DNA from 2 places in the Niveibacterium umoris genome. Region 1 is predicted to be linked to the other one. Evidence: predicted binding sites of a transcription regulator. Region 1 holds the regulator's gene; the other holds the start of a gene.

Region 1 (5,037 bases):
TCCGGGCGGGTTTCTGGCCCCCGACGGGCGCGCCGGGCGGGTCGCCTTGCGGCGGATCTGACTTACTTGGCGGGCTTGGCGGCAGGTGCCGACGCGGCTGCGTCCGGTTTGGCGCTGAGGCACTCGCTCATGAACGCCTTGCGTTCGTCGCCCTTCTTGCCGGTCGCCAGCTTGTTGCACGCGGCCATCTTCTCCTGCTGCGTCGCGGGTTTGGCCTCCGCCGCGGCGGCCTTGGCTTCCGGTGCCTTGGCTGCGGCGGGTGCGGATGCGGCGGCCTCGGGCTTCGCGCTCAGACAGTTGCTCATGAACTTCTTGCGCTCGTCACCTTTCATGCCGGTGGCCTGCTTGTTGCAATCGGCCATCTTCTGCTGCTGCGCGGTGGGCGGCTTCTTGGCTTCCTCGGCCGCATGGGCGGGAATCAGTGCGAACTGCGTGGCCAGTGCGGCAGCCAGAACGACAAGCTTCTTCATGCGAAATCTCCGGTTTGGGCAAGGACAGGGATCGCCGCGGGCGCGGCAACAGCAGAATCAGGCGAATCAGAGCTCGTCGTCGTCGGTGTCGAGCGCGTTCCGTTGCCGGTCGACGAACTCCTGCATCGAGTCTATTCCACGCAATTGAAGAATCGTATTTCGCACCGCTGCTTCGAGCAACACGGCCAGGTTGCGACCCGCCGCCACTGGAAGGGTCACACGGCGGGTCGGCACGCCGACGATGTCCTGCACGTCGTCTTCGAGCGGCAGGCGCGGCATCTGCGCGCTCTCGCCGCGCAGCTGGCGATGCAGGTGCACGACGAGCTTGAGCTTCATCTTCCGGCGGCAGGCGGTCTCACCGAAGATGGTGCGGATGTTCAGGATGCCGAGTCCGCGGACCTCAAGGAAGTCCTTGAGCATCGGCGGGCAGCGCCCTTCAAGCACGCCGGGCGCGATGCGGGAGACTTCGACAACGTCATCGGCGACCAGTCCGTGGCCGCGCGAGATCAGTTCCAGCGCCAGTTCGGACTTGCCTGCGCCGGAATCCCCGGTGATCAGCACGCCAAGCCCGAGCACGTCCATGAATACGCCGTGCAGCGACGTCTTCTCGGCCAGATTGCGCGCCAGATAGATGCGCAAGGAGTCGATCACCCGCGCGGTTTCCGCCGGCGTGGTGAACATCGCCACACGCGCGCTTTCGAAAGCGTTGAGGATAAGCGGCGGCACCTCGCAGCCATCCGCCACGATCATCGCCGGCGGGTGCGCGAGCAGGATGCTTTCGAGCTGGTGCTGCACCTTGTCGCGCGCCTGGCGGCGGATCCAGGCCAGTTCGGCCTCGCCCATCACCTGGATGCGGTTCGGGTGGATGATGTTGAGGTGGCCGACCAGTTCGGCCGGCCAGACCTTCTCGTTCGGGACCTGCACCTCGACATCCAGCGGACCGGCGAGGTGGCTCAGGCCGAGGCGTTCGCGGTTGTCCTCGAAGATGCGTCCGACGCTAGTTCGACGCATTCGGAGCCCAGTTGACGAACAGGGTGTGCGCCTCCGATGCATCGCTCGCCTGCATCAGCGCATCGCGGAAATTGCGGTCGGAGAACATCTGCGCCAGTTCCGAGAGCAGACGCAGGTGGTGTTCGGTGGCGCTCTCGGGTACCAGCAGCACGAACAGCAGATTCACCGGCTTGCCATCCGGCGCCTCGAAGGGCACCGGCTGGGTCAGGCGGATGAAGGCGCCAATCGCGTCGCGCAGGCCCTTGAGTCGGCCATGGGGGATGGCGATCCCTTGCCCGAGCCCGGTGGAGCCGAGTTTTTCGCGCGCGAACAGGGCGTCGTAGACGGCGCTGCGCGCAAGGCCCTGGTGGTTTTCGAACAGCAGGCCGGCCTGTTCGAAGACGCGTTTCTTGCTGCTCGCTTCCAGATCGACGAGCACGTTGGATGGCGGCAGCAGGGGGGCGATGAGATTCATGCTTGGGGTTCAGAAATGCACTGCGCGCCCGAAGGCGCGCAGATCCGGGTTCAGCTCATCTTCGGCGCGGCGGCTTTCCGCAAGCTTACGCGCCGGGATTCATCAGAGCGAACGTGATTACGATTCCGCGGACTGGCGCTTGTGCGCCTCGTGGCCGTGATCGTAGGACTTTTCCTTGTGCTTGAGAACCTGCCGATCGAGTTTGTCGGTCATGGCATCAATTGCGGCGTAGAGATCTTCGTCGATGCTTTCGACAAAAATGTCCTTCCCGCGTACATGCACCGTCACCTCCGCCTTTTGTTTGAGCTTTTCCACCGACAGGATCACGTTGACGCTGGTGACATGGTCGAAGTGGCGAATCACGCGATCCAGTTTCGAGGTTACGTAGTCGCGCAGGGCGGCGGTAACTTCGAGATGATGTCCGGTGATGTTCAGGTTCATGATCACTCCTCTTAGATCATCTTGCGCTGGCTGACCGGCGGGATGTTGAGCGACTCGCGGTACTTTGCGATGGTGCGTCGCGCAACGACAATCCCCTGCTGGCCGAGAAGTTCGGCAATCCGGGCGTCGGATAGCGGTTTTTTGCGATCCTCTGCCGCAACCAGCTGGCGAATCAGCGCACGAATCGCCGTAGCTGAACACGCGCCGCCAGAATCTGTGGCGACGTGGCTGCCGAAAAAGTATTTCAGTTCAAGAATGCCACGTGGCGTGGCCATGTACTTCTGCGTCGTGACCCGCGAAATCGTCGATTCGTGCAAATCGAGCTGCTCGGCGATCTCGCGCAAGGTCAGCGGCCGCATGGCCACGTCCCCATAATCGAAGAACTGCCGCTGGCGGTCAACGATCGCCTGCGAAACCCGCAGGATCGTGTCGAAGCGTTGCTGTACGTTCTTGATCATCCAGCGCGCCTCCTGCAACTGGCCGGCCAGCGAACCGGCCGAGCCGCGGTGCTGCTGCAGGATACCGGCGTAGAGCTGGTTGATCCGCAGCTTGGGCATCGCGTCCGGATTCAGTGTCGCACTCCAGTGGCCGCGCACCTTGCGCACGATCACATCCGGGATCACGTAACGGGTTTCGAGCGCGGCAAATTTCGCGCCCGGGCGCGGGTCAAGGCTGCAAACCAGTTGATGCGCCTCGCGCAGGGTCTCTTCGTTGCAACCGAGCTGGCGCTTCAGGCGTACGAAATCGCGCGCCGCAAGCAACTCAAGGTGATGTTCGACGATCGTGATCGCCGCGTCGCGTGCAGCGCTGGCGGGCAAGAGCCGCAGCTGCAGCTTCAGGCATTCTCCCGGCGAGCGCGCGCCGACCCCCGGCGGGTCGAGGTTCTGCAGATGTGCCAGCGCAATCTGCAGTTCCTCGATCTCGACTTCCGATTCGGTCGGCAGCAGTTCCATCAGCTCGTCGAGCGGCTGGGTCAGGTAGCCGTCGTCGTCAAGCGCTTCGATCATGAAACGCAGCAGTGCGCGATCGCGCTCCGACAGCAACATCAGGGCGATCTGGCCGTCCAGATGATCGCGCAGGCTGGTCTGGGCCGCGCGGAACTCCTGAAAGTCGGTTTCCTCGTCGTCGTCGCGGTTGCCGCTGCCACTGCCACCGCCACCGCCCTCGCCCGACCATTCGGCGCTGCCTTCATCGTAGCTGCCACCCTCCTCGAAACTCGGTTCGGGCGGTTCGGCGGGGGCGTCGGAGAAATCGGTGTCGCCACCCTCGGCCGGGGCATCGCCTTGTTCGCCGCTGCTGGGCGCCGCGGCGGACTGGCCCCAGGCTTCGGGGTCCGATTCGGAGTCTTCGCGTTCGAGCAGCGGGTTTTCGAGCAACATGCGCTCGATCTCGCTGTTGAGCTCCAGCGTCGATAGCTGCAGGAGCTTGATCGACTGCTGCAGCTGCGGGGTCAGCGCGAGCTGCTGGGAGATGCGGAGCTGGAGCGAAGGTTTCATCGTCGGCTAGGGGGGGGATCAGAGGCGGAAATGCTCACCCAGATAGACCTGGCGAACCTTGTCGTTCTGCACGATCTCCGCCGGGCGGCCGGAGGCAAGCACGACGCCGTCGGTGATGATGTAGGCGCGATCACAGATGCCCAGCGTCTCGCGGACGTTGTGGTCGGTGATCAGCACGCCGATGTTGCGTTCCTTCAGGAAGCGGATGATCTTCTGGATGTCGATCACCGCGATCGGGTCAACGCCGGCAAAGGGTTCATCGAGCAGGATCACCTGCGGATCGGTGGCGAGCGCACGGGCAATCTCGACCCGGCGCCGCTCGCCGCCCGACAGCGACAGTGCGGTGGCGTCCCGCAGGTGGGTGATGCCCAGTTCTGCGAGCAGTTCGTTGAGACGCTCGGCCTGCTTGTCCTTGGGGCGCTTCTGCAGTTCCAGTACCGCGAGGATGTTCTCCGCGACGGTGAGCTTGCGGAACACCGAGTTTTCCTGCGGCAGGTAGGAAAGTCCAAGTTTCGCGCGCCGGTGAATCGGCAGATGGGTGATGTCCTTGTCGTCGAGGATGATCTGGCCGCCGTCTGCGCGTACCAGGCCGACGATCATGTAGAAGCAGGTGGTCTTGCCGGCGCCGTTGGGGCCGAGCAGGCCGACGACCTCGCCGCTGCCGACCTCGAAGCCGACATCGCGCACCACGGTGCGCGCCTTGTAGCGTTTGGACAGACCGCCAACCTTAAGCAGACTCATCGAACGGTTCTTTCAGTACTTTCCTGACGACCTCCGCGGCAAACCCGCGGGCGGTCAGAAATCGCGCCTGTCGCGCCCAGTCCTTCGCGTCGGCCGGCAACTGCCCGAATTTGCGCGCCCAAACGGCGCGGGCGCGCGCCAGCTCCGGTTCGCCGAGTTCGCTGGCGAGTGCGGCATCGATCGTTTCCGGATCGACCCCGCGCTGCGCCAGTTCATGCTGGATGCGGCGCCCGCCCAGCCGCTCGGCGCGGCTGCGCACATAGCTCTCGGCAAAACGGGCGTCCGACTGCAGGCCCAGCTCGCCCATCCGGTCCAGTACCGCTTCGACCGCATCCGGCTCGCCATGCGCCGCCAGCTTGCGCGCCAACTCAGCCCGGCTGTGTTCGCGCTGAGCCAGGCTGCGCAACGCGCGCGCCTTGAGTTC
Region 2 (5,037 bases), 740 kb from region 1:
CGACCGGGATCTTGATCGTGACTTCGTCCGAGACGTAAGGCACGTACTTGGTCATGCCCCAGTCGGAACGCTTGATCGTGGTGCTGATGTCCGCGGCACAGGCCTGCACCTTGAGCATCGGATGCGGCAGGCACTTGAAGTTGCTCACCGTCAGCTTGACCGGCTTGGTCACGCCCAGCAGCGTCAGCGTGCCGTCGGCAGCGACAACCTTGTCGCCGTCGAAGGTCAGCGCGTCGGCCTTGAAGGTCATGGTCGGGAATTTGGCGGCATTGAAGAAGTCTTCCGACTTCAGGTGCTCGTTCCACTTCTCGAAGCCCATGTTGATCGAACCGGTCTCGATCACCGCCTCGACGCTGCCCTTCTTCGCGGCGAAGTCGATCACGGCTTTGCCGGTGGTCTTGTCGAAGCGGCCGCGCTGGGTCGACAGGCCGAAGTGGTTGATTTCGAAGCTGGGCCAGGTGTGGGTCGCGTCGAAGTTGTAGGTGTCGGCGGCGACGACGGCGCCGGATAGGGTGGCGATCGCAGCGGCGATGAGCAGCTTTTTCATGGTGTGATGTCCTCTGTCAGAGCGGGTGGTGCGGGTTGGGTGCGGACGGGTTCGACCGTCCAGCTGAAAACGTGTGGCAGGGTTCATTTGCGCGCAGCGGCGATGAGGTGGAACTTGATCAGCACCTCGTCGGCCACGGTCGAGGTGTCGCCCCAGGGGCCCTCGCCGACACCGAACTGCAGCCGCTTGATCGTGAAGGCGCCATCAAACACGCCGTTGCTGCCCTCGGCCTTGTAGGTAAAAGGCGCGGTCACGGTTTGCGTGCGCCCCTTGATGGTCAGCGGGCCGCTCACTTCGAACTTGTTGCCGCCCAGCGCCTTGACCGCGGTCGACTTGAACACGGCGGTCGGGAACTGCTTGACGTTGAACCAGTCCTTGCCCACGACTTCGTCGTTGGCTTCCTTGCTGCCTGCATCGATGCTCGCGAGCTCCAGCTCAAAGCCTGCGCTGGCTTTCTGAACCGCGGCCGGGTCAAAGTTCAGCGTGACCTTGAAGCGGTTGAACTTGCCGTCGACCGGCACGCCCATCTGCTTGGTGGTGAAGCTGAGCGCGCTCTTCGCGGTGTCCGGCGTGCCGTACTCGACGGCGGCGACAGGCAAGGCGAGGGCTGCGGCCGCGAGGGCCGGGATCAGTCTTTTCATGTCAGGGGCTCCGGTTACTTCAGGAAGGGCAGCATGCGGGCGAGGATGCCGTCGCGTGCCACAAGGTGATGCTTGATGGCCGCCGCAGCGTGGGCAATGACGATGGCGGCCATCAGCCACGCGAGCAACTCGTGTGCGCCCTCGAAGAACTCGGCGAGTTGCTCGTTCTTGCCGATCAGGTCGGGCAAGGGCAGCACGCCGAACCACACCACCGGGAAGCCCTTGGCAGAACTCATCAGCCAACCGGCCATGGGAACCGCGATCATCAGCAGGTAGAGCAGGTGATGCGCGCCGTGCGCGGCGAGTTTCTCGATTCGGCTCATCGAGTCCGGCAGCGCCGGCGGGCGATGCGTGCTGCGCCACAGGATGCGCACCAGAGTCAGCGCAAGCACGGTGATGCCCGCCCATTTGTGCCAGCTGATGATCTTGAGTTTTTGCGGGGACAGCGGCAGGTCGACCATGTAGAGGCCGACCGGGAAGGCGATGAAGATCAGCAGTGCGATCACCCAGTGCAGGGCAATCGCGGTGCGGGTGTAGCGGGCGGCGTCAGTCATGGTCCGGTCTCTGTGCTGGATGGGTCGTGTTCCGCATTCGTTCGATGCGGTTCAGCGTTCATTGCATGCTAGAGACTCGGACTCACCTCTTCCAGCGAAAGTTTCTCGTGTAAAAAGTGAATCTGGTTCACTTTTCGTTGGTGCCCGACTTCGCGGCGAGGGCCGCCTCCAGTTCAGCGATGCGGGCCTCCAGGCGGACCAGTTGTTCGCGCGCGCGGGCGAGCACCTCGCGCTGTACGTCGAATTCCTCGCGCGTCACCAGATCCAGCTTGCCGAGCATCGAAGCGAACGCGGCCTTGGCATTGCGTTCGATGTCCTTGGCCGGGCTGTTCTCCAGCAACTCGGCCATCTTCTTCTGGATTTCGTCGACGAACTTGGGCGGCTCCATGGTGGCTCTCCATAAGGGATTCAAAGGTCTCGACCCAGTTTAGCACGCAGGTTTTGATGCACCGGGACAGTGCGGCAGCCCGCTTTCCAGCGAAATGCACCAAGTTGGCGCGCGGGCCCGTCAAATGCGGAGCAAAACAGTGCGGCCGGTGCGCCGGGTCGGTGTGCTCGCCATGCTCCATAAGCCTTTCCGCCAAATCGTGGGGCAGTGGCACGGATTCTGCATTAGGGGTCTCGCAACGTAATTCTCATCCCACGACGGAGATTGATATGCGCAAGACCCTGATCGCTACCGCACTGCTCGCCAGCTTCGCCGCGTCCGCTCCGGCCATGGCCGAAGAGGCCAAGGCACCGTACACGCTGACCGGCAACTTCACGTTGGCCTCCGAATACCTTTACCGCGGCATCGCGCAGACCAATCACAAGCCGGCCATCCAGGGCGGCGTCGACTTTGCCCACGAGAGCGGCATCTACCTTGGCACCTGGGGCTCGAACATCAGCTGGCTGTCGGACGCCAATGGCGGTGCGGTCAGCGCCCCGATCGAACTGGACTTCTACGGCGGCTACAAGGGCGCCGCAGGTGACTTCGGCTACGACGTCGGCCTGCTGCAGTACTACTACCCGGGCACCTACCCGGATGGCTATACCAGCCCGAACACCCTCGAAGGCTATGTGGCTGGCAGCTACAAGTGGATCACCCTGAAGGGTTCCTACTCGTTCACCAACCTGTTCGGCACCAAGACCCCGTCCGGCGAGAAGACCAACGGCAGCTACTACCTCGACGCAACCGCGACCTTCCCGGTTGCCGAGGGCATCAACCTGATTGGCCACGTTGGCTACCAGAACGTCAAGGGCTTCGATGACGCGTCCTACACCGACTACAAGCTCGGTGGCACCGCCGACGCGCTGGGCCTGACCTTCGGCCTGTTCTACAGCGGTACCAACGCCAAGGGCGATGCCGGTCAGTTCTATCGCAGCCCGGCGCCGTTCGACAAGGATCTGGGCGCTGGCCGCGTGCTGCTGACCGTCGGCAAGACCCTTTAATCGCTGCACCGCACGCGGCGTCGTTTCCCGGCGGCGCCGCGCCCCACCCAAGGAGCCAACATGAAATTCGTTACCGCCATCATCAAGCCGTTCAAGCTTGACGAGGTGCGCGAGGCCCTCAGCGCGATCGGCGTGCAGGGCATCACCGTTACCGAGGTCAAGGGTTTCGGCCGTCAGAAGGGCCACACCGAGCTGTATCGCGGCGCGGAATACGTGGTCGACTTCCTGCCCAAGGTGAAAATCGAAATCGCGATTGCCGACGACCTGCTCGACCAGGTCATCGAAGCGGTCGAGAAGGCTGCCAGCACCGGCAAGATCGGCGACGGCAAGATCTTCGTCTTCGACCTCGAACAGGCGATCCGCATCCGCACCGGCGAAACCGGCGCTGAAGCGCTCTAAGGCACACAGGAGAACCCGACAATGAAAAAGATGCTTGCGATCCTGCTGACCGCGCTGTCTCTCAGCGCCGCAGGGGCAGCCTGGGCGGACGACAAGGCCGCCGAAACCGCCGCACCGGCCGCCACGGCCGAGGCCTCCGCACCTGCGGCTGATGCGTCGGCACCTGCTGCCGCCCCGGCTGCGGCTGCAACCGCCGCACCCGCCGCTGCCGCGGATCAGTCCGCACCGGCTCCGGCCGCCACCCCCGCCCCGAACAAGGGCGATACCTCCTGGATGATCGTTGCCACGCTGCTGGTGACGCTGATGACGATCCCGGGTCTTGCGCTGTTCTATGGCGGTCTGGTCCGCTCGAAGAACATGCTGTCGATCCTGATGCAGGTCTTCGTGATCTTCTCGCTCTGCGTCGTGCTGTGGACGGTCTACGGCTACTCGGTGGCATTCACCGAGGGCAATGCCTTCTTCGGCGGCTTCGACAAGCTGTTCCTGAAGGGCATCACGCCGGATTCGGGCGCTGCGACCTTCAGCAAGGGCGTGTATATCCCCGAACTGATCTACGTGATGTTCCAGGCGACCTTCGCGGCGATCACGCCGGCGCTGATCGTGGGTGCATTCGCTGAGCGGATGAAGTTCTCGGCCGTGCTGCTGTTCATCGTGCTGTGGTTCACCTTCTCCTACCTGCCGATCGCGCACATGGTCTGGTTCTGGCAAGGTCCGGATGCCTACATCGATGCGGCCGCAGCTGACAAGGCCACCGCAACGGCAGGCTTCCTGTTCCAGAAGGGCGCGATCGACTTCGCCGGCGGTACCGTGGTGCACATCAACGCTGCGATGGCCGGTCTGGTTGGTGCCTTCATGGTCGGCAAGCGTATCGGTTTCGGTCGCGAAGCGATGGCGCCGCACAGCCTGACGATGACCATGATCGGTGCTTCGCTGCTGTGGGTGGGCTGGTTCGGCTTCAACGCCGGCTCCAACCTGGAAGCCAACGGCGCTGCCGCGCTGGCCTTCGCCAACACCATGGTCGCGACTGCGATGGCTGCGCTGGCCTGGCTCTTCGCCGAATGGCTGATCAAGGGCAAGCCCTCGATGCTGGGTGCTGCTTCGGGTGCCGTTGCTGGCCTCGTCGCGATCACCCCGGCGTGCGGTTACGTCGGCATCATGGGCGCACTGATCATCGGCCTCGCCGCTGGCCTGGTCTGCCTGTGGGGTGTGAATGGCCTGAAGAAGCTGCTCGGGGCGGATGACGCGCTCGACGTGTTCGGCGTGCATGGCGTCGGCGGCATCCTCGGTGCGATCCTGACCGGTGTGTTTGCTGACCCGGCCCTGGGCGGCGCTGGCGTTATCGACTATGTCGCGAACAAGGTCGGCGACTACAGCATCTCGGCGCAGGTCACCAGCCAGCTGTGGGCCGTTGGCACCACCGTGATTTGGTCGGGTGTTGTGTCCCTGGTTGCGTACAAGCTGGTCG

What was found. Region 1 encodes sigma-54, which starts transcription at its own class of promoters, with help from an activator protein. Its sites were predicted from a motif close to TGGCACGCTTNCTGCTNA; they were not measured.
Region 2: the regulator sigma-54 is predicted to act here: its motif matches at 2,339-2,356, upstream of GGR36_RS12530 (TorF family putative porin).

Annotation. Positions count from the first base shown of each region.
Region 1 covers NZ_JACIET010000002.1:847,590-852,626, forward strand. Annotated here, with positions in the region: gene GGR36_RS15825 (PsiF family protein) at 63-470, opposite strand; gene hprK (HPr(Ser) kinase/phosphatase) at 537-1,481, opposite strand; gene ptsN (PTS IIA-like nitrogen regulatory protein PtsN) at 1,468-1,935, opposite strand; gene hpf (ribosome hibernation-promoting factor, HPF/YfiA family) at 2,053-2,376, opposite strand; gene GGR36_RS15845 (RNA polymerase factor sigma-54) at 2,388-3,872, opposite strand; gene lptB (LPS export ABC transporter ATP-binding protein) at 3,891-4,613, opposite strand; gene recX (recombination regulator RecX) at 4,600-5,037, opposite strand, start outside.
Region 2 covers NZ_JACIET010000002.1:102,975-108,011, reverse strand. Annotated here, with positions in the region: gene GGR36_RS12550 (YceI family protein) at 1-547, opposite strand, end outside; gene GGR36_RS12545 (YceI family protein) at 631-1,188, opposite strand; gene GGR36_RS12540 (cytochrome b) at 1,203-1,742, opposite strand; gene GGR36_RS12535 (accessory factor UbiK family protein) at 1,870-2,130, opposite strand; gene GGR36_RS12530 (TorF family putative porin) at 2,400-3,173, shown strand; gene glnK (P-II family nitrogen regulator) at 3,234-3,572, shown strand; gene GGR36_RS12520 (ammonium transporter) at 3,594-5,037, shown strand, end outside.